DNA from 3 places in the Paenibacillus rhizolycopersici genome. Region 1 is predicted to be linked to each of the others. Evidence: riboswitches for the same ligand, from Rfam matches in the RefSeq annotation. Region 1 holds a riboswitch; each other region holds the start of a gene.
The links. Region 1 has a riboswitch for glycine ahead of IM700_RS21250 (amino acid permease). Riboswitches for the same ligand answer to the same signal wherever they lie in the genome.
Positions count from the first base shown of each region.

Region 2: it holds a riboswitch for glycine, as region 1 does, so the genes downstream of both, gcvT (glycine cleavage system aminomethyltransferase GcvT) here and IM700_RS21250 (amino acid permease) in region 1, are expected to answer to the same signal.
Region 3: it holds a riboswitch for glycine, as region 1 does, so the genes downstream of both, sdaAB (L-serine ammonia-lyase, iron-sulfur-dependent subunit beta) here and IM700_RS21250 (amino acid permease) in region 1, are expected to answer to the same signal.

Region 1 is NZ_JADCNN020000030.1:31,643-41,353, reverse strand. Features, by position in the region: gene IM700_RS21275 (ABC transporter ATP-binding protein) at 1-399, opposite strand, end outside; gene IM700_RS21270 (ABC transporter permease) at 399-1,520, opposite strand; gene IM700_RS21265 (TetR/AcrR family transcriptional regulator) at 1,653-2,219, opposite strand; gene IM700_RS21260 (MmyB family transcriptional regulator) at 2,255-3,106, opposite strand; gene IM700_RS21255 (SDR family NAD(P)-dependent oxidoreductase) at 3,284-4,081, shown strand; glycine riboswitch at 4,179-4,259, shown strand; gene IM700_RS21250 (amino acid permease) at 4,394-5,773, shown strand; gene IM700_RS21245 (helix-turn-helix domain-containing protein) at 5,855-6,760, shown strand; gene IM700_RS21240 (DUF817 domain-containing protein) at 6,802-7,626, opposite strand; gene IM700_RS21235 (helix-turn-helix domain-containing protein) at 7,616-7,828, opposite strand; gene IM700_RS21230 (DUF2975 domain-containing protein) at 7,842-8,324, opposite strand; gene IM700_RS21225 (malate:quinone oxidoreductase) at 8,660-9,711, shown strand, end outside.
Region 2 is NZ_JADCNN020000005.1:22,722-32,432, forward strand. Features, by position in the region: gene proB (glutamate 5-kinase) at 112-1,218, shown strand; gene IM700_RS07115 (glutamate-5-semialdehyde dehydrogenase) at 1,257-2,504, shown strand; gene proC (pyrroline-5-carboxylate reductase) at 2,553-3,413, shown strand; gene mtnB (methylthioribulose 1-phosphate dehydratase) at 3,480-4,154, shown strand; gene gcvH (glycine cleavage system protein GcvH) at 4,261-4,656, opposite strand; glycine riboswitch at 4,905-5,004, shown strand; glycine riboswitch at 5,008-5,126, shown strand; gene gcvT (glycine cleavage system aminomethyltransferase GcvT) at 5,225-6,355, shown strand; gene gcvPA (aminomethyl-transferring glycine dehydrogenase subunit GcvPA) at 6,374-7,738, shown strand; gene gcvPB (aminomethyl-transferring glycine dehydrogenase subunit GcvPB) at 7,726-9,255, shown strand; partial or broken gene IM700_RS07150 (VOC family protein) at 9,434-9,711, shown strand, end outside.
Region 3 is NZ_JADCNN020000001.1:283,865-293,575, forward strand. Features, by position in the region: gene IM700_RS01195 (S8 family serine peptidase) at 1-882, opposite strand, end outside; glycine riboswitch at 1,382-1,508, shown strand; gene sdaAB (L-serine ammonia-lyase, iron-sulfur-dependent subunit beta) at 1,692-2,363, shown strand; gene sdaAA (L-serine ammonia-lyase, iron-sulfur-dependent, subunit alpha) at 2,380-3,261, shown strand; gene IM700_RS01210 (response regulator transcription factor) at 3,419-4,108, shown strand; gene IM700_RS01215 (sensor histidine kinase) at 4,105-5,229, shown strand; gene IM700_RS01220 (ABC transporter ATP-binding protein) at 5,352-6,065, shown strand; gene IM700_RS01225 (ABC transporter permease) at 6,052-8,586, shown strand; gene IM700_RS01230 (MFS transporter) at 8,682-9,711, opposite strand, start outside.

The sequences.
Region 1 (9,711 bases):
TCCCAGTTCTTCCAGCAGCTTAACGGCGAATGCTCGATCCTCTGCTTTTATCTTGCCCGCCATCTTCTTTACTATGAGAAGTTGGTCAAGAACGTTAAGATAGGGGACCAAATTGGAGGATTGCATAATAAATCCGATTTCCTTCAATCGAACACTGGACAGCTCTTTTTCGGAGAATGTCGAAATCGGTTGTCCATTCAAACGAACTTCCCCTTCGGAAGCTTTGAGCAATGCCCCGGCAATCGATAAAAAGGTGCTCTTCCCGGATCCGGACGGGCCGACTACAGCGACGAACTCACCTGGCTCGACGGTGATGGATACCTGCTCTAATGCGGTGACCTTGTTGTTTCCCTCGCCATAATATTTCGATACCTTGCTGATTTCCAAACCTGTCGTCATTATTCCACCCTCCCAAGCGCTTGAAGCGGATCAATTTTTGTGATTTTACGAACCGATACCAGGGAGCTCAGCACCGCAATAACCAGAAGGACAACCGAGTACACCGCGACAAGATTTGTCTCCAGCTTGAACGGCATCCCCTTAGGCATGATGGCCGCGGTCCCATACGCAAGAAGAACCCCGATGACAATGCTGACAAGCGAGAGAACCGTCACTTGCGACACGATCGCTTTGCTTAGGAATCCATTTTTCGCGCCGATCGCCTTCATAATGCCAAATTGATTCGTTTTCTGCATCGTCATGACGTAGAAGAATACACCCAACACAAATGCGGAGATGACGAACAAGAAGGCCAGCATCATGAGGATCGTGCCATTCTCCTCCTTATAGCCCGGCATGCCCTGTACCGCTTTGGCACGCGTCACGGTATCCGTATTCCCAAGCTTGTCGCTGATGGTATTCGGGTCAATTTTGGATCCCTGCAGCATGATGGCATTGACAGGACCCTCAATCCCTTTGTCGGAGCCGGGCGCGGCGAATGCAATGTTGCGCCATTCCGGCATCGGAATAAATACGGCCGGCAGATGGTTATAGGTTTGATTCTCAACAAACCCCATAATCGTCAAAGCCTCTGTCGAACCGTCCAATTTGAACGTATCTCCGAGTTTAAATCCTTCTTCCTTCATCGAAACATTGACGATGACGCCAGTCCGTTGATCATTCGTAAGCTTATCGCCCTCGATGACCTTCGGCTCCAGGAAGCTGCCGGGAACGATGCCCAAGATCGCGATATCGACTTTATCGTCATTCTTCGTGCTATCGCCTTTCAGGGCCGTCGCCATCGTGCTTCCCATAGGAGCTGCCGCAATGACGTTCGGCAGTTTCTCGGCTTCCTCTACCAACTGATCGGATAACAGAGACTTACTCATGGAATTCTGGGAGCCTTGCTCGAAGACCACATAATCGGCTTCCATATTCTTAAACGCTGACGCAGCCAGCGATGATAACCCGTTCCCCAATCCCGACAGGATAAAGACCAGCCAAGCCATCATGACAAAAATAATGACAATCATCGAAAATCGCAGCTTGCTATGCAGGATTTCTCTCATCGCTAAAAACATGTAATTCAGCTCCTCACTCTGTATTATGACACTAGTGTCAAATTGGATATCAGATATCACTTCATGACTACCTCTTGATTAAACACCATTTTGACACCTGTGTCAAAATTAAAATATGGAAGGACTTCGCCCTTACTGCTTGGCCCCACCCATCCATATTTGAAACAGCATCCTGCTCCACTCGGGGACGGGAACGTTCATCATATTCGGCGTGTTGATGAGATTGAAGAACATGCCGACATGCACAGGGAGGGGGATGTCTTCTCTGAGGTGCTTCTCTTGCTGGGCTTTCTGAAACAGACGGGTGAGCTGGACTTTAAGAAACTCGTGCGCGGACTCCACATATTCGATATCCCTGCGCGCGGCCTCCGATGCGGTTGTTTTGATTTTGTACGCATCGGCTAAGAGCTGATGCAACTGGAACTCCTCGAGGTAGATGTCAAGCAACTCCTGAAGGGCTCGCATGGAGTCGGTTTCGTCAAGGGCAGAGGCTTTCTCTAGGATGGCCCCAATGCTTCGTTTCATACAGGCTGCAATGATCTCATCCTTATTGGCATAATATTGATAGATCGTGCTTCGTGCACCGGGCAAGTGTTCCGAGAGCAGCTTGAGATTAAACCCGTCATAACCGCGCTCCAGCACCAAACGCTTCGTTAGGTCTAGCAGCTCCGAATGGGAGTAGGATTGTTTTCTGGCCATGGGTCATTCCTCCTTTCTTTACCGCGGTGCAAAGCTTAATTATCCGTCTCAGCCTGCTCCAGCATGCGCAATAAATTCTCTTCCGTGCCCGTTCCAGGTACGGGAACAAAGAAACACCAATGCATCCCCGGATTGTTATCGATAGAGGCGGAATGGACCTTAAACTCCATCATCTGGGCACCCGGAAGACGAAATAATGCGGTGGACACCCGCTTTTGTTTTATTTCATACAGCTCCCAGAAACGAGAAAATTCTTTGCTGTGCCGTTTCAGACGTTCTAATCTTTCCATGTACAGCGGATGATCTTGATATAGATCTAAGTTGGCCCGAAGCGTAGCCGTACTGAATCGGACAAATTCCTCCCAATTCACCAGCTTCTCACGGTAATCTGCACTGAAAAAAAGGACATTCAGCATATACCGTTCGTTCTTGGGTAGACGGCCGAAATCGGCGATAATCAGTTTAGCTGCCCGATTCCAGGCGATGACATCCGTGCCTTCGTCTGTAACGAAGGAGGGATACACCATTTGGTCGACGATGGTTTGCATGAAACTAAAATCCGACCCTTCGCGATGGTGCACAACTCCAGCGCTGGCCGGGTCGAGATTGGCGAGGCGGAATAGATATTTTCGCTCGTCTTCGTCCAACATCAAAGCGTTGCTGATATTTAATAACACTTCAGGTGAAGGGTTAACCTCTCTGCCTTGCTCGAGCCAGGTATAATAGGTCAAGCTGACATTCGCGAGATAGGAGACTTCTTCTCTTCGCAGGCCCGGGGTACGTCTACGTCCGGGAAGTGGCTTGATCCCGGCGTTGGAAGGCTGCAGCCGTTCCCTACGGGATTTGATGAATTCCCCCAATGCGGATGAGGTCCGATTTACATTCACATTTTTCACCCCCCAAGACCATTATAGTCTCAGTTCCGTGACTCTTGCCACAAGAGATCGCCTTTACCGGGTAATTCCATTAATAGTATAAACATGATGTGGCTGGCCTCCTCCTGGCGAAGATAAGATGAAGATCATTGAAGACACGAAGTGTTGTCCATAGGAGGAGGTTATTTCATGAATAAGTATGAATATTCGAATAAGTTGGCCTTAGTTACCGGGGCTTCATCCGGGATCGGAAAAGTATATGCCAAACAATTGGCAGCCCGGGGCAGTCACATCGTGCTGGTCGCAAGATCCCAGGATAAATTGGAGGCCATTGCAGGGGATATTAAACGTCAGTACGGGGTGCAGGCGGTTGTATTGGCTTGCGATTTGTCCCAAGCAGATGCTCCTCGTCAACTAGCCGATCAAATTGCCGAACTGGGCTTGACGGTCGATATTTTGATCAACAATGCTGGGTTCGGTACACATGGACGCTTCGAGGAGCTCGACCCGGGTCGTGAGCAGGAGGAAATCATGCTGAACTCGGCGTCGTTAGTCGATCTTACGCATCGTTTGCTGCCCCATATGTTGCAGCGAGGGGATGGAGTCATCGTGAATGTAGCTTCGATGGCCGCCTTTATGCCTTGTGCATATTCGGCCGTTTATGGCGCAACCAAGGCGTTTGTCATTTCGTTCTCTGAAGCGCTGTGGGCGGAAATGCGGGGAAGGGGCGTTCGCGTGCTTGCACTGTGCCCAGGGGCAACCGACACAGGATTCTTCGATGCGGTCGGCAGTGGTGCAGACATGGCTGCAGGCAACAAGCTCTCTACACCGGAAAAGGTAGTGCAGGCCGGATTTCGCGGGATTGACCAAGGGCGAAGCTTTATCATCGAGGGCCGATCCAATTCGTTTATGGCTCAAATGATCCGATTTGTAAGCCGACGCCGAGTGGCCCTGATCATGGAACGCATGACAAGACCGAAGAACTAATGGAAGGAATGTTATTGACAAAATATTTATCCGCGAGTAGTATTTGAAAAAATTGAATAATTCGCAAGCTATGATGGCTATGGATCACACTATAGTCGGAGCAGCTTCTGGAGAGACTGCGGAGATTCCGCGGCGCCGAAGGGTTCACAATCTCAGGCAAAAGGACAGAAGAGTACTAAATAATTGTTTATTTAGGTTATTTATTATTCTTATGATCCGGAGATTGGAGCGCATCCAATCTCTTTTTTTTTGGCGTTATTTGTTCAATATTTCACATGTAGTCAATCATGAAGAATTAAGGGGGAGTTAGGGGTGGCGCAACAAGAATTAAAGAGAGATTTAGCCAATCGACATGTTCAACTGATCGCTATAGGAGGAACGATTGGGACCGGGTTATTCCTAGGATCAGGGAAAGCGATCCAACTGGCCGGGCCTTCCATCGTTTTTGCCTATTTCCTTGTGGGGATCGCCGTATTTTTTGTCATGCGAGCATTGGGAGAGCTGCTGTTGTCCAAGGCCGGTTATCAATCGTTCACGGACATTGCCGAAGACTATCTTGGGCCGCGGGCTGCATTCGTTACCGGGTGGACGTATTGGTTTTGCTGGATCATGACAGCGATGGCGGACGTCATTGCCGTCGGGGTGTACGTGCAATATTGGTTTGATATCCCGCAATGGGTGCCGGCGGTTATTTGTTTGATCATCTTGCTGGGGCTTAACTTATTGACCGTGAAAAATTTCGGCGAGTTGGAGTTTTGGTTTGCGTTAATTAAGGTCGTGACGATTCTCGTGTTAATCGCCATCGGTGTGATTTTGCTGGTCATCGGATTCAAGACCGATGCTGGGGCCGTAACCGTGAAGAATATTTGGGGGCATGGGGGGCTGTTTCCCAACGGAATAACCGGTTTCTTGCTTTCCTTCCAAATGGTCGTGTTCGCCTATGTTGGCGTGGAGCTCGTTGGGGTATCCGCTGCGGAAACCTCCGATCCGGAGAAAAATATCCCATCCGCCATCAATAAAATTCCGCTGCGAATTTTATTCTTCTACGTTGGCGCATTGATCGCCCTCTTATGCATTAACCCCTGGACGGGGCTGACTCCGGCGGAGAGCCCGTTCGTGAAGACGTTTAGTCTGGTCGGCATTCCGATTGCCGCGGGAATCATTAATTTCGTCGTTTTGACCTCGGCCGCCTCCGCTTGTAACAGCGGGATGTTCTCGACCAGCCGGATCTTGTATAACTTAAGCAAGAATAATCAAGCTCCTACCCGGATGGCGAAATTGAACAAGAACCATGTGCCTGGCAACGCGCTGCTGATTTCTACGCTGGTCATTTCCGTCGGGGCGTTGTTAAGCAAACTGATCCCGGGGCAAGCTTTCGGCATCGTGACGACGATCAGTGCCATTTGTTTTATTTGGGTGTGGGGCGTGGTGCTCGTGTGCCATATTCGTTATAAGCGAACGCAACCGGAGCTGCAGGCCAAGTCAAAGTTTAAAGCGCCGTTTACCCCTTTTATCAATTATGCCGTTCTCACGTTGTTTGCGGCGATCCTGCTGATTATGTTGTTTGCGGATGAGACGCGTCCGGCCCTATTGTTGACTCCATTATGGTTCATTCTATTGTTCGTATTGCATGCGATGAGAAAGCGCAAAGAACAGGCAACTCCTGCACCCCTAGAGCAAACTCATCTGTAGCGGCGTTTCCAGCTTTGCAACTCGAATCAAATTTGTGAAATTTCCCGGTGATATGATCAGGGTGAAAGGAGGAGGGCTTCCATGTACGAATGGAATGAGACGGTGCAACGCATGGTGGATTGGGTGGAGACGCACATCACGGAAGAGACGTCTCTATTAAAGATGTCGGACGCACTAGGGTACTCCCCGTTTTATTGCTCCAGACAGTTCAACCAGTACACGGGGGTGACCTTGCGGGATTATATCTGGACGCGAAGAGTCAGCCGTGCCGCCATGGAGCTCCGCGACACGGATCAGCGGGTTCTGGATATCGCCGTAAAGTATGGATTCTCCTCGCAGGAGGCTTTTACGAGGGCGTTCGTGAAGGCTTTCCAGCTCACCCCTGCGGCCTACCGAAAGGCGCCAAGGCCCATTCCCTTAGCGATTCGTCAGGAAGTCTTCTCGCCTTATCATTATTGGATCAAGGAGCGGGATCACATGAGCGAAGTTCACTTGCAACCGGCGGAGATCAAAGTCGAATTCATTCCGGCCCATAAGTTTATCGGGATCTGGGATTTGGCCGTCAACAACTATGGGGATTTCTGGGGGAACGGTCACTCCTGCGACGAAGTCAGCGGAACCTTGGAGAGCATGTCCAACCATACCCTGGAGGGGCAGTTGGGGCAGACGGCGGGATGGTTTTACCGGGACGGCCAAAAAGGGTATCTGTACGGCATCCCGGTTCCCCTGGAATATGACGGACCGATTCCGGAAGGAATGGAGTACCGGGAGATCCCGGAGTCGGAATACTTGGTGTTCTTCCATCCGCCGTTTGACTACCTAAAGGATAACGGGGCGGTGATGAGCACGGTGGAGGAGGTTGCTTGGAGCTTTGATCCCAGCCAACTGGGGTACGAATGGGATGAAGAGATCAAGCAGGACTATCAACGCCATTACCCGGAAGGTTACGGGTATGCCGTACTGCGACCGGTTAAGAAGAAGGGATAAAGGGGAAGGGCCATCCTGCTGTGAGCTGGATGGCCTTTTGCTTATTCCCGTTGCCCCTTCACCCGCTTCAGTGCCGCAACGATCAGGAAGCTGATAATGACGAGCAGAAGCCAGGAGCTGATCTTGCCGAGATGGACGAGATGCCAGCCGTCGGATTGGTTCGGGTACCTCCAGGCGCTGAAGAATGTAGCGACATTCTCTGCGATCCAGATAAAGAAGCCGATCAGCACAAAGGAGAGGGATAACGGCATCCGGTAGGGCTTGCCGCCAACCTCGTAGGTGACCCAGGTCCGCCAGAAGACGAGTAGCACCAGCGCCGACAACCACCATCGAACATCGATCCAATAATGGTGGGTGAAGAAATTCAGGTAAATGGAGGCGGCCAGCGGGACGACCAGCCAGAGCGGGGGGAAGCGGACCAGGTCCACCTTCAGACGTCGCCAGGCCTGGCACAGATAACTCGCCACACTGGCATACATGAACCCGCTGTAGAGGGGCACGCCGTTCACCTTCGTCCAGCCTTCCTCGGGATATGCCCAAGAACCCATGTGGACCTTGAACATCTCCAGCGCCAATCCGATCAAGTGGAAGACTGTGATGACCTTCACTTCGTCGCGGGTTTCCAGTCCCGAACGAACCATCCAAACCTGCATGGCGAGGCAGATCAGCAGCAGCCAGTCATAACGGGGGAGCCAAGGCAGCGGAAGAAATTGCGTCAAAGCCAGCGATGCAAAAATCACCACGGGGAACACACAGGACAATGCCTGCTGCCAGCCGAAGCGCACCAACTGCCGAAGGGCATGATCAAGGCGTTTACCTACGCGCAACTCCCCTTTGTTCAGGGATTGACTCAGGCTACTCCTCATCGTTTCGGTACTCCATAATATCGCCGGGTTGGCAATCCAACGCCTTACATATCGCTTCCAAGGTGGAGAACCGAATGGCCTTGGCCTTCCCGTTTTTCAAGATAGAGAGGTTCGCCATCGTGATGCCGACCTTCTCCGAAAGCTCCGTGACGCTCATTTTCCGTTTTGCCAGCATGACGTCGATATTGATAATTACGCCCATGGGTTCCCTCACCTCAGATCGTTAAATCGTTTTCCGATTTGATGTCGATAGCATTTCTTAAGAGCCTCTGAAGCACGGCCGCAAAGACGGCGATAACGAGAGAAGCGAAACAGATGACCAGCCCGAGAGCGGCGAGTCCCGGTGCATCGTCCTTCTCCGCAATGATGAACAGAATCGGCAAGATAACCGCATACAAGATGCAGATGGCGATCGCGCAGTTTCTAATGCTCTTTAAAGCCTTCACCGAGGCTTCGGAGAATGCGGTATTCTTATCGATATAGCTTAATAGCTTCAGCGTCTGGTATAGCGCATAGAAGAAAGGAATAGCCGAAGCGTACATGGGAATAAGCAGAGTCAGGTAGATGTATGGCGGATAATACTCCACCAATTCCTTGGCAATCGTGGGTACCCCTAGCGCGCATACAGCAAGGATCGCGATCCCCATCAGGAATACGACGCCTCTTAAGAAAAGGGTAGAGCCTTGTTCACGTTTCATTATTAACAGCACCTCGCGTAGTGATAGTGTCGAAGCTAATTTAGCATGTTTTTTATCGATAATCAATAAATATTTATTAATAAATGAAATGTATATATCGATAAATGATGCTTTTGTTAAGAGTGCCCGATAAGTTCTTTTTGGATGGCTTAAAAAAATCAATTATTAAATATCTTAGAAATTAATATTTCAATCCCTCACTATTGTTGTTACACTTAAATCAAATCAATTTTTACGGAAAAGGTGTGGGCCGGCTCGTCTCCAGAGTTGTAGCGAGAGCAATTCGAGAGCGCTTACATCCTTTCAGCAAAATAAGGGCATAAGGGACGGTAAACATGAATCACGGACAAACAAGTACAGACGTTATTTTGATTGGTGCCGGAATTATGAGTGCGACGTTAGGGACCCTGCTGAAAGAATTGGCGCCGGACTGGAACATCACGGTGTTTGAACAACTTGCCCGGGCAGGGGAGGAAAGCTCGAACGAATGGAATAATGCGGGAACTGGTCATGCCGCGTTGTGTGAGTTGAACTATACCACGGAGCGGCCGGACGGAACCGTCGATATTAGCAAGGCGGTTAAAGTGAATGAACAGTTCCAGGTGTCAAGGCAGTTCTGGTCTTATCTGGTTCAACGCCATCTGATCCGGAATCCGCAGGATTTCATCATGCCGTTGCCTCATATGAGCTACGTGCGTGGGGAGCAGAATGTAGAATTCCTCAGAAGACGTTACGAAGCCTTATCCTCGCATCCTCTGTTCCAGGGGATGGAGTTCTCCGATGATCCTGGGAAGCTGAGAGAATGGGTTCCGCTGATGATGAAGGAACGGAAGGCGGAGGAGCCGATTGCGGCGACGAAGATCGATTCGGGCACGGACGTAAATTTCGGGACTTTAACTCGGATGCTGCTGGATCATTTGAAAGAACAGGACGTGGACATCCGCTACAAGCATAGTGTGAAGAAGCTGAAGCGAACGCCGGACGGGTTGTGGGAGTTGAAAGTGAAGGACCTGAGCAGCGGCGTGACCCAGCGCCATACCGCCAAGTTCGTCTTTATCGGTGCTGGCGGCGGGAGCTTGCATTTATTGCAGAAATCCGGCATCCCGGAAGGGAAGCGGATCGGCGGCTTCCCTGTCAGCGGGTTGTTTATGGTGTGCAACAATCCGGAAGTCGTAGAGCATCACCATGCCAAGGTTTACGGTAAAGCCTCGGTTGGGGCACCACCGATGTCCGTTCCGCATCTGGACACCCGGTTCATCGACAATCAGAAGGCGCTGCTGTTTGGACCTTTTGCCGGCTTTTCGCCGAAGTTCCTCAAGACCGGCTCTCTATTCGATCTCATCACCTCCGTCAAACCGCATAATCTTCTGACGATGCTGGCCGCCGG
Region 2 (9,711 bases), on a different contig from region 1:
GATGAGATCCCTCATCAATAAAGGTGGTACCGCGGAAGTCAAAACTTTCGTCCTTTGCGTGCAAAGGCGGAAGTTTTTTTTATTTTATCTAAAGTTCGAGGAGTGATCCCTATGCTGCGACGCATCGTCGTCAAAATCGGCAGCAGTTCGCTGACATCGTCGGAAGGAGGATTAAACCGGGAGGCAGTCGCCTATTTCGCGACCGAACTGGCTGGGTTGATTCAGGCTGGATACCAGCCGCTGCTCGTCACCTCCGGCGCGGTTGCCGCCGGATTCCGCGAGATCGGATATCCCGAACGGCCGAAGCTGCTGCATGAGAAGCAGGCCTCAGCCGCCGTCGGTCAGGCCCTGCTGATGCAAACCTATCGTGAAGAACTGGCACGGCACGGGGTTTCCGCCGCGCAGGTGCTGCTGACCCGATCTGATTTTCAGAACCGCAAGCGGACGGGCAACGCCAGCATGGCGATCGAAGAGTTGCTTAAGCATAACGTGCTGCCGATCATTAATGAGAACGACACCGTATCGCTGGACGAGTTGAAATTCGGTGACAACGATACGTTGTCTGCCCTCGTTGCTAACCTCATTCGGGCCGATCACCTGCTGATCCTGACCGATATGGACGGTCTGTATACCAAAGATCCGCGCCTGGATCCCGCAGCGACACGGCTCAGTCGCGTAACGGAAATTACCGGCGAGATCTATGCAATCGCCGGGGGTGCCGGTTCGGCCGTAGGCACTGGCGGCATGCGTTCGAAAATCGACGCTGCCAAAATCGCTTCAATTGGCGGTGTTCCCGTCTTTGTCGGCAAGGTTGCCGATCCCGGAGATCTACTGACCGCCTTGCGCGGTGACGGCCGCGGCACCTACTTTGAGGCCCATGGCGCGGCGCTGCCGCGGAAGAAACAGTGGCTGGGCTTCTTCTCCACCCCGATCGGGACGCTGACGGTAGACGCTGGCGCTGAAGAGGCGTTGATCCGTGGCGGGCGCAGCCTGCTTCCGGTCGGTGTTAAAGCCGCGAGTGGACATTTTCATACCGGCGATGTTGTGGAGGTCGTTAGTACCGATGGTGAGGTACTGGGACGCGGCATTGTCAACTATGACGTGGAACAGCTCCACGGCATTCTCGGGCTTCCCAGCACCGAGGTCGTTAAAAAGATGGACACCGTCCATCGCCTGGAGGTCATCCACCGGGACGAATGGATTTCGCTTAAAGCCTAAATATTCTCATCCCCAGCTGATATCAAGGAGGTATACCCATGAGTGAAGTGAGACAAAAAACCGAACAAGCTGGCAAGGCTGCGGCCGTACTGAACCGATTAACGACGGCACAAAAAAACGAAGCCCTATTGGCGGCGGCCGAAGCCCTGGTGCGCGGTACCGATGCCATTCTCGCAGCAAATGAGGAAGATCTGCAACGGGGACGCGACAACGGAACGTCTTCCTCGATGCTGGACCGCCTGGCTTTAACGCCGGAACGTATTGAAGGCATCGCCGAGGGGCTGCGGCAAATTGCCGAACTCCCGGATCCGGTTGGAGACGTGCTGGAGACCCTCGACCGCCCGAACGGTCTGCATATCGTTAAACGCCGCGTCCCGCTTGGCGTCATCGGGATCGTCTATGAAGCCCGGCCAAACGTCACGGTTGACGCGATGGGATTATGCCTGAAGACTGGGAACGCCGTAGTGCTGCGCGGGGGTTCCTCCGCATTGTCTTCCAACCGCAAAATCGTGGAGGTCATCCATGTCGCGCTCGCGGGCACCCGAGTTCCGGTTGAAGCTGTACAGCTGATCGAAGATCCGAGTCGATCCTCCGTCGACGAAATGCTCAAGCTGAACGGGCTCCTTGACGTCGTGATCCCACGCGGCGGCAGCTCGCTGATTCAAACGGTCGTGCAAAACGCCACGGTGCCGGTGATCGAGACGGGTGCGGGCATCTGCCATACGTATGTAGATGCCTCAGCCGATCCCGTAATGGCAAAGGATATCGCGTTGAATGCCAAAGTCCAGCGCCCTTCGGTCTGCAACTCGATGGAAACGCTGCTGGTTCATGAAGATTTTGCCAAACGCCACTTGGCGGAGCTGGCGGAACGTTTCAAGGAAGCCGGCGTTGAGCTACGAGGCAGTGAGGCAGCCAGAGGACTGATCTCATGGGCTGTACCTGCCACAGATGAGGATTTCGCTACGGAATACAACGACTATATTCTTAACGTCAAAATCGTTCGCAGCCTCGACGAAGCGATGGCGCATATCGCCCGCTACGGTACGAAACACTCCGAATGCATCGTCACCCAAGACCCCGCCAATGCCGAGCGGTTTCAACAGGAAGTGGATGCGGCCGCGGTCTATCATAACGCCTCCACCCGCTTCACCGACGGCTTTGAATTTGGGTTCGGCGCAGAGATCGGGATTAGCACCCAGAAGTTGCATGCTCGGGGGCCCATGGGTTTAACCGCGCTCACGTCGAGCAAATATATCGTTCAGGGGAACGGGCAAATTCGGCAATAACAAGCTATACTCCCCTTTATCCCAATATTCTTTAGGAGGTCATTCCCTATGAAAACAAATCCTACTTTAGCCGCCTCCACCATCTGTTTTTATGGAGCGGGATCGATGGCCGAAGCCATCGTGCGCGGCTTGCTCCATAAGCAAGTTGCCAGCGCGGGCCAAATTGTCATGCTGAACCGCTCGAACCGAGAACGGCTCGATTACTTATCGCAAACCTATCAAGTCCAAACGGCGATCGAAGAAGACGCCAAGCGGGTATATCTGCGGGATGCATCGATTATCGTCCTGGCGATGAAACCTAAAGACGCCGGCGAAGCTCTGGCTGGTCTTGGGCCGCTTTTACGAGAGGGTCAGTTGATTGTCTCCCTGATCGCCGGCTTGTCCATCGCCACGATTCAAGCCCTGCTCGGCACGAAGGCTGCTGTAGCTCGCACGATGCCAAACACCTCCTCCTCCATTGGGCATGGAGCGACCGGGATCTCCTTCTCACCGGAAGCGACCGAGGAGCACCGCGCCCAGGTGTTGTCGATGTTCGAGGCGGTCGGAATGGTAAGTGTTATCCCCGAAGAACAAATGGAAATTTTGACGGGCGTATCCGGGAGCGGACCCGCATATGTATATTACCTGATGGAAGCGATGATTGAAGCCGGTATCGAGGGCGGCTTAACGGCCGAACAAGCTCGCGAGCTGACGGTGCAAACGGTGTTGGGCGCCGCCTTGATGATGGCGGAAACCGGCGAAGCGCCCACCAAGTTGCGTGCGGACATCACCTCGCCGAACGGCTCGACGCAAGCAGCGATTGGCGTGCTGGAATCCGGCAGTTTCCAGCCGAACGTACGAGCTGCGGTCCACCGGGCTGCCGAACGTTCAAAGGAAATGGGCGAAGCCGTGAAGCGGGCATTGCTATAGGAAAGGCATCACGATAGCCGAAGGCCGGAGTCTCGCTTAAGGTTTGTTCGAAAGGGGGACGGCAGCATGAGTAACGGCGACATCCCATGGGAAGAAAAAGTAACGGCACTGGACGCGGTAAATCGCTTGCGGGAGGAATTCTTGGCCCGCGGCTGGTTCCCCGCTTCCAGCGGAAGCTTGTCGGTGCGGATTGGCGGCTGGGCGCCGGACCGGTATACGTTTGCGGTCACGGTCGACGAGACGGAACGGCCGGAGCTGTTAGAGGAGTCTTCCCTACGGGCAGGCGTCCTGTTCGTGGATGCCGCGGGTGAGCCCTGCGAGCCGACCCGTTTGAAACCAAGCCCCGATACGCCAGTTCACGCGAGAATTTACCGGTTGACCGGCTGCGGCGCGATTGTTCACGTACATACGGCATATAACAATTTGCTTAGTGAATATTTCAACGCCGATGGCGGAGTACCACTCAAGGGCAATGAGCTGTTAAAAAGAATAGGAATCTGGGAGACGAGCACGGAGATTCGAGTGCCGATCCTGCCGAACGCCGCTGAACTCTCAACAATTCTGAAGCGAATTGCGGGCGGACTGGATTCCCGCGTTCCCGCGTTTTTGCTGCAAAACCACGGGATTTATGCCTGGGGCTCCGGCCTCAGGGAGGCAAAACGTCATTTGGAAGCATTGGAGTTTATGTTTGAAGTGCTGTACCGTTCTCTGCTCTTACCCTCCAAAGGGCGCCATATTTGATGACAACAACTCGCGGCATGCGATAAGCGGCGAAGCCGATCGAAAATCCGGTTCTTCCGCTTTATTGCTGGCCGCGAGTTTTGATTCGTGCGAATGAATAATCAACTTATCTCTCGATAAATTCCGCGTACGCCTTGGCATCCATCAAGTTTGCTAGCGCGAGGTTCGGATCCTCCTTCAGACGAATGTGTACCATCCACCCCCCGTCGTACGGCTCTTCATTCACTAGTTCGGGTGCGGTATCCAGCTCTCCGTTCACTGCCACCACGGTACCGCTGACCGGCGTAAACAAATCGGCGACCGTCTTGACGGATTCAATGGTACCGATACCGTCCTGCGCTTCGATCTCCTGCCCGGGGTCGGGTAGCTCCACGAACACAATATCCCCCAATCGATGTTGAGCTACATCGGAAATGCCGATTTTTACCGTACCGTCCCCCAAATCAAGCACCCATTCATGTTCATCGCTGTACCACATGTTTCCCCTGATCTCATTGGCCAAGACTAGCTCCTCCTCTTTCCGGATGATCTATCGTCCCACATCTGAACTTGCCGATTCTCGATCTTGATGTTTCTTCGTTCAGATTATTCCAAACCTAGCTCTCATGTCAATATTATTAACACAAATGATAGAGTCTATCAAAATGTAAGCGTAACCTTTTCCAACAAACGAAATATATTAAAATTATTATGATAACTTTATTGACATAGAGGCTGGTTTTGAGTATTAATGAGATGTGTAAGCTGCGATTGATGGCAGGGGGAGAGATTACAATAGGCCATATTGTAACGCCGAAGGAGCAAGCCGCCATGCGGTGAATCTCTCAGGCAAAAGGACTTCTGCCGGACGCAACTCTGGAGAGCATTCGCTAAGAGGTAGTTCATTTACAACTCTCATGCGAATCACCCAAGGGGAAACCTGCGCAAGTCTTAGAGCCTTAGCAGGGTAACTCTCAGGTACAAGGGACAGAGCCAGGAAGATCCGTTAGGTAAACTGACGGTATTTTCTTTGGCCTGTCCTTTTTTGGTTTCCCAAAATTGGCCGATCCGGCCCTTTCGAGGTGATGGTAATGTCCGAATCCGCTTTGCGGCGTACGCCGCTCTACTCCAGGTATGCGAAATATGAAGGAGTTCGCTGCATCGATTTTGGCGGCTGGGAGCTACCGGTGCAGTTCAGCGGCATCCAGAAAGAACACGAAGCCGTGCGCGAGCGCGCCGGGTTATTCGACGTATCGCATATGGGCGAATTTTACGTGGAGGGGCCTGGGGCGGAACGCTTTTTGCAAGGCATGACGACCAACGACGTGGACCTACTCGTGCCGGAAAAAGCTCAGTACACCCTGCTCTGCTATCCTGATGGCGGTGTGGTGGACGATTTGTTGATCTACAAGCTAGAGCAGACAAAATACATGTTGGTGGTTAACGCCTCCAATATCGAAAAAGACTGGGATTGGCTGCAGCGACACCTTCCCGCTGAAGGCGTAACGATGCGCAATGCGTCCGACGAGACGGCTTTACTCGCCGTACAAGGGCCCTTCTCCTCCGCTCTGCTATCCCCGCTTTGCGAAGGGATGGACCCCTCAGCCTTGCGTCCGTTCACCTTTATTCGGGACGCGCGGATTGCCGGTATTCCCGTGCTGCTGTCGCGCACCGGATATACCGGTGAAGACGGTTTCGAGTTGTACGTGGCTGCTGAACATGCGGAAGCACTTTGGGATGTGCTGATGGAAACCGGAGAAGCGCACGGCCTTCTCCCTGCCGGGCTTGGCGCCAGAGATACGTTACGCTTCGAAGCTTGCCTGCCACTCTACGGGCAGGAGATAGGACCGGATATCTCCCCGCTTGAAGCAGGCCTGAATCGGTTCGTGAAGCTGGAACAAGGTGATTTTATCGGTCGCGATGCGCTGGTCAATCAGCGGGGAGACGGCATCCCTCGCCGCTTGGTCGGCCTCGAAATGATCGATCGCGGCATCCCCCGTACGCATTATCCGGTGTTCGCCGAAGGCTCGGAAGAACCGATTGGAGAGGTAACTACCGGTACGCAATCGCCGACTTTGAAAAAGAACCTCGGGATGGCGATCCTCGCAAGCCGTTACGCCGAATCGGACACGATCCTCGAGATCGACATCCGTGGCAAGCGGCTGAAGGCCAAGGTCATCCCGTTGCCGTTCTATCGCCGAAACCTATCCGCTAAGCGGTGAAAGGAGAGTAGCAATCAGATGTTAAAACACCGTTACCTGCCATTAACTGAACAAGACGAATCGGAAATGTTGGCGACCATCGGCGCAAGCTCCGTACAGGAGCTGTTCAGCGACATTCCGGAGGGCATTCGTTTTCACGGCGAGCTCCCGGTATCCCCGCGTTTGGACGAATACGCATTGACCCGGCACTTCTCCGAACTGGCCGGACGAAATGCCGATACCGATCGTTTCGCCAGCTTTCTCGGTGCCGGCCTTTATGACCACCACATCCCTTCCGTCATTCAGCATGTCATTTCCCGTTCGGAATTTTATACGGCCTATACCCCGTACCAGCCGGAAATCAGCCAAGGCGAGCTGCAGGCGATTTTTGAGTTCCAATCCTACATCTGCGAGTTAACCGGTCTAAAGGTCGCCAACGCCAGCATGTACGACGGAGCTACCGCCTTGGCCGAGGCCGGCAACCTGGCCACTGCCGCTACCAAGCGTAAGCAGCTTCTCGTCTCCCGCGCCGTCCATCCGGAGGCCCGTGAAGTGCTCGCTACCTACGCCCATGGCTTAAACCTTGAGATCGTCGAGGTCGGCTGGACGCAAGGCGTTACCGATCGCGAAGCGCTCGCCGCGGCCATCACGAAAGACACCGCCGCCGTGCTGATTCAGAACCCGAATTTCTTCGGTTCCCTGGAGGACCTCCGCGCCATCGGCGAAATGGCTCATGCGCATGGGAGCCTGTTGATCGTCAGCAGCAATCCGCTCGCGCTTGGCTTGTTGGAAGCGCCGGGGAAGCTCGGTGCCGACATCGTCGTTGGCGATGCCCAGCCGCTGGGGCTGGCCCCCTCCTTCGGCGGCCCGACCTGCGGCTTCTTCGCCGTATCGGAGGCGCACATGCGCCGGATGCCCGGCCGAATCGTCGGGCAGACGACCGACCGGAACGGTAAACGCGGGTTCGTGCTAACGCTGCAAGCCCGCGAGCAGCATATCCGTCGCGAGAAAGCAACCTCGAACATTTGCTCCAATCAGGCGCTGCTCGCCCTGGCCGCCTCCGTCTATCTGTCTATATTGGGCAAGCAAGGAATGGCCGAGGTTGCGGAGCTGAATTTGCAGAAAAGCCATTATGCAAAAAAAGAATTGACCGCTATCCCCGGTATCAGCGCAGCTTTTGAATCGCCGTTCTTCAACGAGTTTGTTCTTCGACTGCCGAAGGAGGCCGATCCAGTTCGGCTGCAGAAGGATTTTCTCACCGCCGGCTTTATTGGCGGCTATGACCTGGGCCGCAGCTACCCCGAGCTGAGCGGCCACCTGTTGATCGCCGTAACGGAAAAGCGCAGCAAAGCCGAAATCGACCAATTCGCCCGCGTACTGGAGGAATCGATATGCTCGAAGTAAAAGAGACGGCACAATCCGATGAATTATTGATATTTGAGCGCAGCCGTCCCGGCCGGATCGGCTATTCCTTGCCGGAATGCGACGTTCCGGCCGTCCCGAAGGAAGAGTTGGTGCCGCAAGGCATGCTGCGGAGCGAGCGATTGGCTTTTCCCGAAGTGTACGAGGTGGACGTGATTCGCCATTATACCGCATTATCCCGCCGTAATTTCGGGGTAGATAACGGATTTTATCCGCTTGGCTCCTGTACGATGAAATACAATCCGAAGGTTAATGAGGATGTGGCTCGTTACCCCGGCTTAGCCAAAATCCATCCGTATCAGCCGGAGGAAAGCGTGCAAGGGGCGCTAGAGCTGATGTATCGCCTGCAGTTGGACCTGGCCGGACTCACCGGCATGGACGAGGTGACGCTGCAGCCCGCGGCCGGGGCCCATGGCGAATGGACCGGCCTGATGATGATCCGCGCCTACCACGAAAGCCGCGGCGAGAAACGCACCAAGGTGATCGTGCCGGACTCCTCGCACGGCACGAACCCCGCCAGCGCCTCGGTCGCCGGGTTCGAGACGGTGACCATCCCGTCCACCGCGCGCGGCATGGTGGACCTGGACGCGCTGCGAGCGGCTGTCGGCGAAGACACGGCTGCGCTGATGCTCACCAACCCGAACACGCTAGGCTTGTTCGAGGAACAAATCGTAGAGATCGCCGAGATTGTGCATGAAGCCGGCGGTCTGTTGTATTATGACGGCGCCAACTCCAACGCGATCATGGGCATCGCCCGCCCCGGCGACATGGGCTTTGACGTTGTGCACCTTAATCTGCACAAAACGATGAGCACCCCGCATGGCGGCGGAGGCCCCGGCGCCGGTCCCGTCGGCGTCAAGAAGCGGCTGGTTCCGTTTCTTCCCGAGCCACGGATCGTCCAAGACGAATCTGGGCGGTACGCCATCCGCGGCGCGCGTACTGAAGGGGCTGCGAATGATTTAGCTGATGGTGGAACCTCCGGATCGGCCAGCTCGATCGGTCGGGTGAAAGCTTTTTACGGCAACTTCGGCATCCTGGTCCGCGCATATGCCTATATCCGCAGTCTCGGCCCGGAAGGACTCCGTCAGGTCTCGGAAAACGCCGTATTGAACGCCAACTATATGATGAGACGCTTGGCTCCTTATTACGACTTGCCGTACCCGGATCAACCCTGCAAACACGAATTCGTCATGTCCGGCAGCGGGCTGGCGAAATACGGTATCCGCACGCTGGACGTCGCCAAGCGACTGCTGGACTTTGGTTATCATCCGCCAACCATTTACTTCCCGTTAAATGTGGAGGAATGCATCATGATCGAACCGACGGAAACGGAAAGCAAGGAAACGTTGGACGGTTTTATTGATACGATGATCGCTATCGCTCAGGAGGCCGAGACGAATCCGGATCTGCTGCGGAACGCTCCTCACACGACGTCGGTTACGCGTCTGGACGAAACCGGCGCTGCCCGGAAGCCGGTATTGAATTGCGCCTGCGGGTGAACCCAAATAACACACAAAAGAGATGCTGTAATTTCGCAGCATCTCTTTTGTGTTGGATAAAATGGTGGATATCCGAATTCCACATCCATGAGACCGATAATTTCCCGGATCGGCTCTCGTCTATATACACGAAGGCATAAATGAACACAAACTAATTTGATGAAGAGGTGTTTTGAAAATGGCATTAACTTCCGCATTCACGAGCTTTAACCTGCCCGTAAAAAATGTAGAACAATCGAAAGCGTTCTTCATCGGACTCGGATTCGAGCTCAACCCGCAATTCCCCGAGAACGAGAGTTCGGCAGCCATCGTGATCGGCGACAACCTGCAGATCATGCTGATCCATCAATCATTCTTTAATACGCTCACGGAGAAGGAGTCCGTCGATACGAGCAAGTATGCACAGATGACGATCGCCTTAGCCTTTGAGAGCCGGGGAAAAAGTCGATGAAATCG
Region 3 (9,711 bases), on a different contig from region 1:
GCCGTGGCCATCCGTCGGCAGTGAAGCATGGCTATGCGGATCATACCAGCTAAGCTCGGGGTCGACGATATTGCCCGAGGCATCAAATCCACGCCATTTGCTTCTCAAGGCCGGGTGGTTCAGCTCGACGCCGGTATCGAGGTTGGCGACGACGATGCCTGTCCCGTCGATGCCCATGTTCCAAACCTCGGGGGCATTGACTTGAGCGATATTCCATTCGACGCTGCTAGGCGTGACGGTGGAGGGGTCCTTGCTTGCACCGTCCAGCGGTGACGACTTACCGTCAGCCGGTTTTACGGATGGTGCCTCTACGGCAGGTTGCATTGCCGATTCTTTATGGATTTCGACCTTTTGCAAGTGACGCTCTTCATTCGGAAGGATCTTCTCCACTTCAGGAAAAAGGGCGATTTGCTCCAGTACCTCTTTTGTACTTGTCACCGCCATGGCATTTACGATAAAGTAGCTTTGGTAGTCTTTTACGTCTCCGGATTGCTGGGCTTTCTGCAAGTAATCCTCCAACGCGAATTGGCTGCGGGAGGCGGTTTCGCGAAGCGCGCTGACGACGGAGGTTCGAGCGGAAAGCTTCGCGGCGGAAGGTGTGGCTTTCTCCAGCGTGGCTTTCTGGAGAGCCAGTTTGGCGACCGAGGCCGTATCGGTTTGTTCTTTGAGTTTGACAAGGTAGGTGACGAAGTCGTCCTGCTTAAACTGAGTCTGCAATTTGGCGTCGATTTTGGCTTCAGCCACGTGAGGCGCGGTCGATTTCAAGCTGGTTTTTCCCGAAACTCCACTGCTGTCGGCGGAGGCTGCGGGAACGAGGGTCAACGCTAGAAGGATCGACATGCCAAGCGAGAAAGATTTGCGAAATCTCTTGAGATTTATCAACTTCTTCACTCCCTTTATGAGGTTTTAAGTGCAGCAGACATCCTTTGGCGGCCGCCCGGAGCAACGTTCAGCAAGGTCCGGACACGTTATGCCTGAAAACGGATCAAGCAAGAGCAAACGTCCCTTTGTTCATCACCTCCTTCATCAAAGTGGCTGATGCAAATGCGGGTACACCATGGTGGATGAGAAGTTGTAGTTGAAGCCGGATGCGGAGTGAGAGGCGTAACGGAAATCTAAGTGATCGTGATGTGAAGGAAAGTTGACGCGGAGTACACCTTATTTTCAACAATTCATAAAATAAGGTAAAATCTGGAGTTGTTGGGGATAGTATATATCTGTAAAATTAAGGATACAAGTGGTTCTATATGAAAAATAACCATATTTTCACATAAAAATAGGAAAATATGACTAAAATAGATTGACGAAATACGCAACGTTATGTGAGTTATCTTGACATCTTGCTAACTTCGTTTTACATTAATACAATTCATACAGGCGAATGAGGATGATGGGAGAGTCCGCTGGGCGTACCGCTAGGGTAAGCCGAGGAGCGGCACCGAAGGAGCAAAGGGCCGGTCCTGCAATCGGCAACCGAATCTCTCAGGTACAAGGACCATGATCGGACGCCACTCTGGAGAGAGCGATCAGCCACCCAAGAGGTACATGGATCCCGGGCCAATGGTTCTCCGGGAACATTAAACTTTCAGGTAACGGGGACAGAGCAGAAGGGCAGCGGCCTTTTTGTTCTGTCTCTTTTTCGTGATAGGCGGCTTGGTCATCTTGAATGTAAACAAGGGAGAGATTAATCCATGCGATTCAAAAACGTGTTCTCCATTATCGGTCCCGCGATGATCGGGCCCTCCAGCTCACATACGGCCGGGGCGGTGAGGATTGGACGATTTGCCCGTCAGCTGTTTGGAAGCGTGCCGGCGGAAGCGGCGATTTGCTTCTACGGCTCTTTTGCCGAAACGTACAGCGGACACGGTACCGATTTGGCCGTTGTTGGCGGCATCCTCGATTACCGCACGGACGACGAGCGAATTCGTCATTCGCTGCAGGACGCCGAAGAGCAAGGGGTCGAGGTGACCTTTACCACAGGAGTACAGCCGGGAGCTCATCCGAATACGGTAAAAATAAAACTAACCGGCCAAGACGGTCGGCATACGGAGGTGACGGGCGCTTCCATCGGGGGTGGGACGATCGTCATCCGCAGCATCGACGGATTTGAGGTGAAGAGCTCGGGCGAGCTGCCGACCCTGGTCGTATCCCATGCCGATCGCCAAGGAGTTCTGGCGGGCATTACCGCCTTGTTCAGCCGGGAGTACGTGAATATCGGCTACATCATTACCGATCGGAAAGGACGCACCGGCGAAGCATTGACCGTGGTGGAAGCCGACTCGCCGATCCCATCGGAACTGATGAAGGCGATTGAGTCGCTGGAGCATGTCAACCAGGTTGCTTATATCGATCTGACGAGATAAGAAAGGAGTGGGCAGGATGCGTTTTAGAAATTTGCGGGAACTGGTGGGGTTGTGCGAGCGGGAATCCCAGACGATATCCGGCATCATGATCCAGGATCAGGCGGCGGAGAGCGGGCAATCGGAGGCTGAGATCCTGGCCGCCATGGGCGAATACTATCAAATCATGAAATCGGCGGTACGCAAGGGGCTGACGGAGGACATCGTCTCCACAAGCGGTCTGACGGGCGGCGATGCCAAACGAGTCGAGACCTATCGAAGCCGTGGTGAGGCCTCCGTCGGCGACATCGCTTGCCAGGCCATGGCCTATGCGCTGGCGGTGTCGGAGGTTAACGCCTCGATGGGGCGGATCGTCGCTACGCCGACGGCGGGCTCCTGCGGCATCATCCCGGGCGTGTTCGTCAGCGCCCAGGAGCGCTTCGGCTGGGAAGATGAGCACCTCGTGCGCGGGTTGTTCAGCGCCGGGGCCATCGGCTACGTGATCGCCAACAACTCGTTTATTTCCGGCGCGGAAGGCGGCTGCCAAGCCGAAATAGGTTCGGCGATCGGAATGGCAGCCGGGGCGATGGTCGAGTTGCGCGGTGGGACGCCGGAGCAGGCGGTGCACGCCGTCGGCCTCGCGCTCAAGAACACGCTGGGCTTGATCTGCGATCCCGTCGGCGGCTTGGTGGAGATTCCCTGCATCGTACGCAACGGCTTCGGCGCGGTAAACGCACTGGCAGCCGCCGATATGGCGTTGGCCGGCGTACGCAGCGCAATCCCATCGGACGAAGTCATCGACGTGATGCTGGAGGTCGGGTCGGCGATGCCCAGCCGCCACCGCGAAACCGCGCAAGGCGGGCTGGCACAAACGCCAACCGGTCGCAAAATTATGAAGGAGCTGCGGAGTCGTAAGAAGTAAAATGTCACCTGTCTTTCTAAATCCAAGCGCCGCGGCCTGCAAATCGGGTTGCGGCGCTTTCTGTTGGATCTATGTCATAGTTAAACGATTTACCCGAGGTTACGTTCATGTATAATTTGCTTGTAGGAATGACCGGAAGGAAAGGAAGTACGGAATCATGACGAGCATTCTGATTGTTGAAGATGATGTGGGCTTAAACAAAGGGATCGCATTGACATTGGCGAGGGACGGAGTCGCCGTGGAGCAGGCCTATGATCTGGCGGGGGCGGAAGAAAGGTTTGCGGCCGGCGGGATCGATCTGGTGCTGCTCGACGTCAGGCTGCCGGACGGAAGCGGCCTGGACTTTTGCGCCAAGCTTAGGGAAGCTTCTCGGGTGCCAGTCATCTTCCTGACCGCGAACGATATGGAGTCCGATATCGTGATGGGCTTCGAGATGGGAGGGGATGACTACATCACGAAACCGTTCAGCCTAATGGTGCTGCGGTCTCGGGTGATGGCTGTGCTTCGGCGCTGCGACCCCAGCCGCGAGGATAAAGTGAACATCGGTTCTCTTGCGTTTGACTTTGGCAAAATGGATTACCGCAAGGAAGGCGCAGCCATCTCGCTTAGTGTGACGGAACAAAAGCTGCTGAAAGCGCTCGTGAACCACCGGGGACAAGTCCTGCCCCGGGAGCAGTTGATTTATCTCGTATGGGGGCAAGATTCCGAATTTGTGGATGAAAATGCGCTGACCGTCACGATCAAGCGATTGCGGACTAAAATCGAGGAGGATCCCGCTGCGCCCCAATATATCAAGACGGTTTACGGCTTGGGATACCTTTGGGCCGATGCGGGGGTGCAGACATGACAACCGATGGAGCGACTAACGGAGAGCACGGACTTGCCAAGTTCGCAGCACGTCACATTCCTCCGCGGACGGATGGACTGACCGGTTCACCGCGCCGGAATGGGTTGGCCTTCGATTGGGTTTACGTAGCCTACGGTGCGCTGTTTGTCCTGTTCGTGCTGGGCTATCCGCTGGCTTCCTGGGTATGGGCGGGGGAAGTGTTTACCCCGCCGATTTGGATCCCCATCGTTTTCGCGGCGGCGTTGCTCCTCATAGCCGGTTCATTCGCCTGGACGTTGCGGGCCAGGTCCGCAAACGCCATCCGTGCAGCATATGAGATCGTGGATACCGCGATCGCGGGTCAACAGCGGCTCACCGGTTATGAAGAGACGGAGCTTTCCGCGCTCGAGAACAAGGTGATCCGTTATGTCGAGCTGGCCCGGGCGCGCGAAGAGGAGGTCGAAGCGGAGCGGGGCCATCTTCAGACGCTTCTCTCCGATATTTCACATCAAACGAAAACGCCGCTATCCGGCATTATGCTATACGGGGAACTGCTGGGAGAAGTCCCGAATTTGGGCGAAGAGGCCCGCCAGTATGCGACTCAGATCAAGGCGCAGGCTGCCAAGCTGGATTGGCTGATCGGGTCCTTGGTCAAAATGTCCCGGCTCGAGGCGGGGATGATCGCTCTGCAAACCATCGTATCGCCGCTGATTCCAACGATTACGCAAGCGGTCTCTCAGGTTTATGCAAGCGCAGAGCGCAAAGGGATCCCAATCTCAATTAACTGTGACCCGGTTATCTCGGCAAGGCACGATCCGAAATGGACGGGCGAAGCGTTGTTTAACCTGCTGGAAAATGCAGTCAAATACAGCGCCGCTGGGAGCGGCATGCATATTTCGGCGCTGGCGGGCGAAATGTTCGTCCGCATCGATGTTGCTGATCAGGGCATGGGGATCGCGGAGGAAGAATGGAACGATATCTTCAAGCGTTTCTATCGTAGCAAGCAAGCGGCCCAGCAGGAAGGCGTCGGAATCGGCCTGTATCTGGCCCGGGAGATTATCGCGGCGCAGGGCGGGTACCTTAAGGTGTCGTCCAAGCTAGGCGAGGGTTCGGTATTCTCTTTATTTTTACCTAGCCTATAAGTGAAAATGATGGATTATGTCGATCTTGTTATTTTTCGGACATCCGAACGAAAGATTCGTTTGCTACAGTAAGTCCTGTACGAATAAGGTACAGGATTTTTTGTTGGGAGGTAGAAACCGGTATGCCGATCCTGCAAGTTGAAGAGTTAAAGAAAACGTATGGCCTAGGGTCTAACGCCGTCCAGGCGCTGAATGGGATCACGCTAAGCGTGGATAAAGGCGAATTCGTTGCGATCGTTGGCACAAGCGGCAGCGGAAAAAGCACGCTGCTCCACCTGCTGGGCGGGTTGGACCGTCCCACCGAAGGCAAGGTGCATGTGGACGGAAACGATATTTATGCCATGAATGACGAGAAGATGACGATTTTTCGGCGACGTTCAGTCGGCTTTGTATTTCAAAGCTACAATCTGATTCCCATCTTGAATGTATACGAAAATATCGTGTTGCCCATCGAGTTGGACGGGACTCGCGTAGATCGGGAGCATGTGGAGCAGGTGATCGGTGCGCTTGGGCTGTCCGATAAGATGTACCATTTGCCAGCGAATCTGTCTGGCGGACAGCAGCAACGGGTGGCGATTGCCCGGGCGCTGGCCACCAAGCCTTCCATTGTTTTGGCGGACGAGCCGACCGGCAACCTGGACAGTAAAACAAGCCAGGAAGTGATGGTTCTGCTGAAGCAGATGAGCGAACGATTCCACCAGACGATCGTGATGATTACGCACAATGAAGAGATCGCGCTCACCGCGGATCGAATCGTGCGGATCGAGGACGGCCAAATCGTCAGCCGCTCCAACCGTGCCGGAAGAGGGGCGGGGGCGTCGAATGACCACGAATAAACGAACAGGAATCACAACCATCGTCAACCGAAGCTTGAAGGCAAATCTGCCGCGTAACGCAATGATCGTCAGTGCCATCATCCTGACGACGCTGCTGCTTACTTCGGTGTTTACGATGGCGTTCAGTATCAACGAATCGATGCAGTTGACCAAAATGAAGACGGCCGGCGGCGACTATCACGGCAGCTTTAAATACTTGACTCCCGCAGAGGCGGAGAAGATCCGGCAGCACCCGTCGATCAAAGAGTATGGCCAATCCGTACTGGTTGGCCGTGCGACGAGCGACGTATTTCGCGGTACGGCGCTGGAAATCGATCAAATCGACGAGAACGAGGCGAAGCACAGCTTCGTCCGATTCGAGAAAGGCGGTTTGCCAACCGAGGAGAATGGGATTGCAACAAGTACCTGGGTGCTGGATTTGCTCGGAGTGCCTCATGAAGTGGGAGCCAAGGTGCGGCTGGAACTCGATATAGACGGGCAAGCGGTTACGGAGGAGTTTGTGGTGTCGGGGGTTTTTCCGGCCGACCGGAATTTATCGATGGCGGGGATGGCATTCGTCTCGGAGGCTTTCGTCCAACAGCATCTATCCCGGATCGATCCGATGCAGACCCGGAAAACGGGCAGTTACGTCAATACGATTCGGCTGGACGTGATGTTCGATCATTCCTTCGGCATTGAGAAGAAGCTGCAAAAGGTGCTGTCAGATACCGGAGTGGATGCCCCGTACGGGGTGAATTGGGCGTATAGCAGCGTTGGCCTAGAGGAAGATCCGGCCAATGTCATTCCGTTTCTTGTGCTCATTCTGATCATTATGATCAGCGGATATCTGTTAATTTACAATATTTTTCATATCTCCGTGGTACGGGATATCAAGTTTTATGGTCTCTTAAAGACGATCGGAACAACACCACGTCAATTGAAACGCGTCGTTTCCATGCAAGCGAATCGTCTTTATCTGGTGGGCCTTCCCATTGGTTTGGCGTTGGGGTACGGAATCGGTGTAGGTCTGATGCCGCTGATGAGCGGATTCTCCAGCGAAGTGGCGGAGGAGACGGTGAGCTCCGGCAACCCTTTGATCTTTATCGGGGCGGCGCTCTTTGCCTATCTGACGGTACGGATCGCTGCCAGCAAACCAGGTCGCACCGCGTCGCGAATTTCCCCGGTCGAAGCGGTGAAATTTTCCGGTATCGCCGGGCACGAGAACCGGAGTCTGGGCCGAAAGCTGAAACGTTCGTCGTATGGGGCCAAGCTCTCGCGTATGGCCTTCGCCAATTTGTTCCGATCCAAAAGGAAACTGCTGCTCATGCTGGCCTCTTTGTCATTGAGCATCATCTTGTTCAGTGTCATCTTCACCGTTATTTCTTCGTTCAGCGTCAATAAATATTTGAACAGTTTTATTACGGGGGATTTCGTGATTAAGGAAGACGTCGGCGGGCGGGGAGATGTTCCTGCTCCGGATGACGCTGCGTTAACGGAGGAGTTCTCGCAGAAGTTAAAGCAAATCGACGGGGTCGCTAGCATGGACAAAGTATATTTCCGCAAGGCTTCGTTTCCACTGAACGAGAAGATTCAGCGTGTGATTGAGCCTCTATCGACGACGGAAACCCCCGAGGAGTCTCCGATTGCCTGGATTAAGGAAAATAAGGCTGTCGATCTGCAGTTCCATGGACTCGATCCGGGGTGGTACGAGGTGATCGAACCTAAGGATATTGTCGCCGGGACGTTTGACCGGAACAAGTTCGACACCGGTGATTATGTGCTTGTAACGGAAGCGATGCTGGGGTCCGATCAATATGCTCGTTATTATCAGCCAGGCGAATCCATCCGGTTCGACGGGATGAACAAGAGTTACAAGGTGATGGCGGTGTTAGGTTCGGATGCGCTATATGCGGCGGGAACCCAATACTACACCGTTGGAGGTTTTAAGGTGTTTTGGCCGGCGGATGAGTTCGTAAAGTCAGTGAAAGACCCGATTCTATTGTCTGTGACCCTTCACGTCGATCCTGCTAAACTTGGTGAAGTCGAATCGGCGGTGAAATCCTTTACGGCATCCCATCCCAGCCTAGTCGTCAAATCACGGGAGGATTATAAGAAGGAGATGCAAGGGTTTATTCGGATTTTTCAAATGATCGGCTACAGCTTGAGCTTAGTGATTGGCCTGATCGGAACCCTCAATTACATCAATACGGTGATCACAGGCATGTGGTCAAGACGAGGCGAATTCGCTATTTTAGAGAGCATTGGCATGACCCGGAGGCAATTAAGAGCGATGCTTGTGTTGGAAGGCCTCTACAGCGTATTGCTAACCAGCTTGATCGTGGGCACGGCAGGGATGGGCTTGACGTACCTGGTTGCCAAAGGGATTGCGGACGGTATGGCGTTTACGGATTTCCGGATGAGTCCTTTACCGATCGCAAGCCTGATTACACTGCTCATCTTGATGGCATTGATCGTGACACTAGCTTCTTACCGCAGGTTGTCGCATGCCACGATTGTGGCTAGATTACGGGAAGCCGAATAAATCCCCGGATGGCCGGGAACAGCAAGACCCCTGGGGTGGCGTCGGACGCCATACGTTCCGAACGTGCTCCAGGGGTTTCGCTATGCTCAACCGGGTTACAGTTCAACAGAGGGACCTTGCCGTGGGCTTCCTTGTACAGCAACGCTACGCAAATAGACGAATGACGAACCGAGAGCGAGCAACGCCATCACCATCAGACCCCAGAAAATGTTGGAGTAAGCGGCGGATAACGATAGACCGTGCTGCCATTCCATAGCGCTGGAGGCCATAGCGACGCTAAACGCCCCGCTGAAAAACTGCAGCAACTGGAAGAGCCCCATCCCTGAACCCACCTGGGATGCCGGCAGAATACGGGAAATTTCGTTCGATACGCTGCTCGAGAGCATTGTAAAACCTAAGCTAATCAGCATATAAATGAATAGGATGGCTAGCCAGGATTGCCCGCTGAACAAGGCGAATAGGACCATGGAGCTCAGCACGAGCAGCGGAACATACCGCAAGATCGCGCCGTTGCCGTGACGGTCGATGACGGAGCCGACTTTGCGAGAAGCTACCATCGCCAAGATCGAGCCCGGGAAGATGATTAGCCCGGCATGGCTAGCGGTTAATCCGAAGCGGTGCACCAAGATTTGCGGCAGTAGGAACAATGTGGCGAAGCTGCACAAATACGAAGCGATGCCGACGATCGACAAAGCCAGGTACGACCCGTTGCGAAACAACGCAGGCGAGACGAACGGATCGGAGGCGGTGCGAATCCGCCAGACGAACAGGGCCAGCGCAGCAACGCCAAACGCCAGCGCCACCCAGGAATGCTCCGTCAAAAATAGCAGCAACCCGGTCGTGCCGACGGCTACGAATATCGCGCCGAGGGTGTCGAATGCGCCGCGAACCGGTTGTTCTCTTGGAATGTGCCGTAGAAAGAGCGGCACCAGCAACAAGGTTAACGCCGTGACGACAAACAAGTATCTCCAGCCGAAGTATTCGACAATCGCGCCGCCGGCGACAGGGCCAAGGCCAAGACCCAACGATACGGCCGACATAATCAAAGCCATCGCTTTGCCGCGCCGCTCGATGGGCACGTAACGGGATAAGGTAACCAAGGATAGAGAGACCACCGCTCCAGCT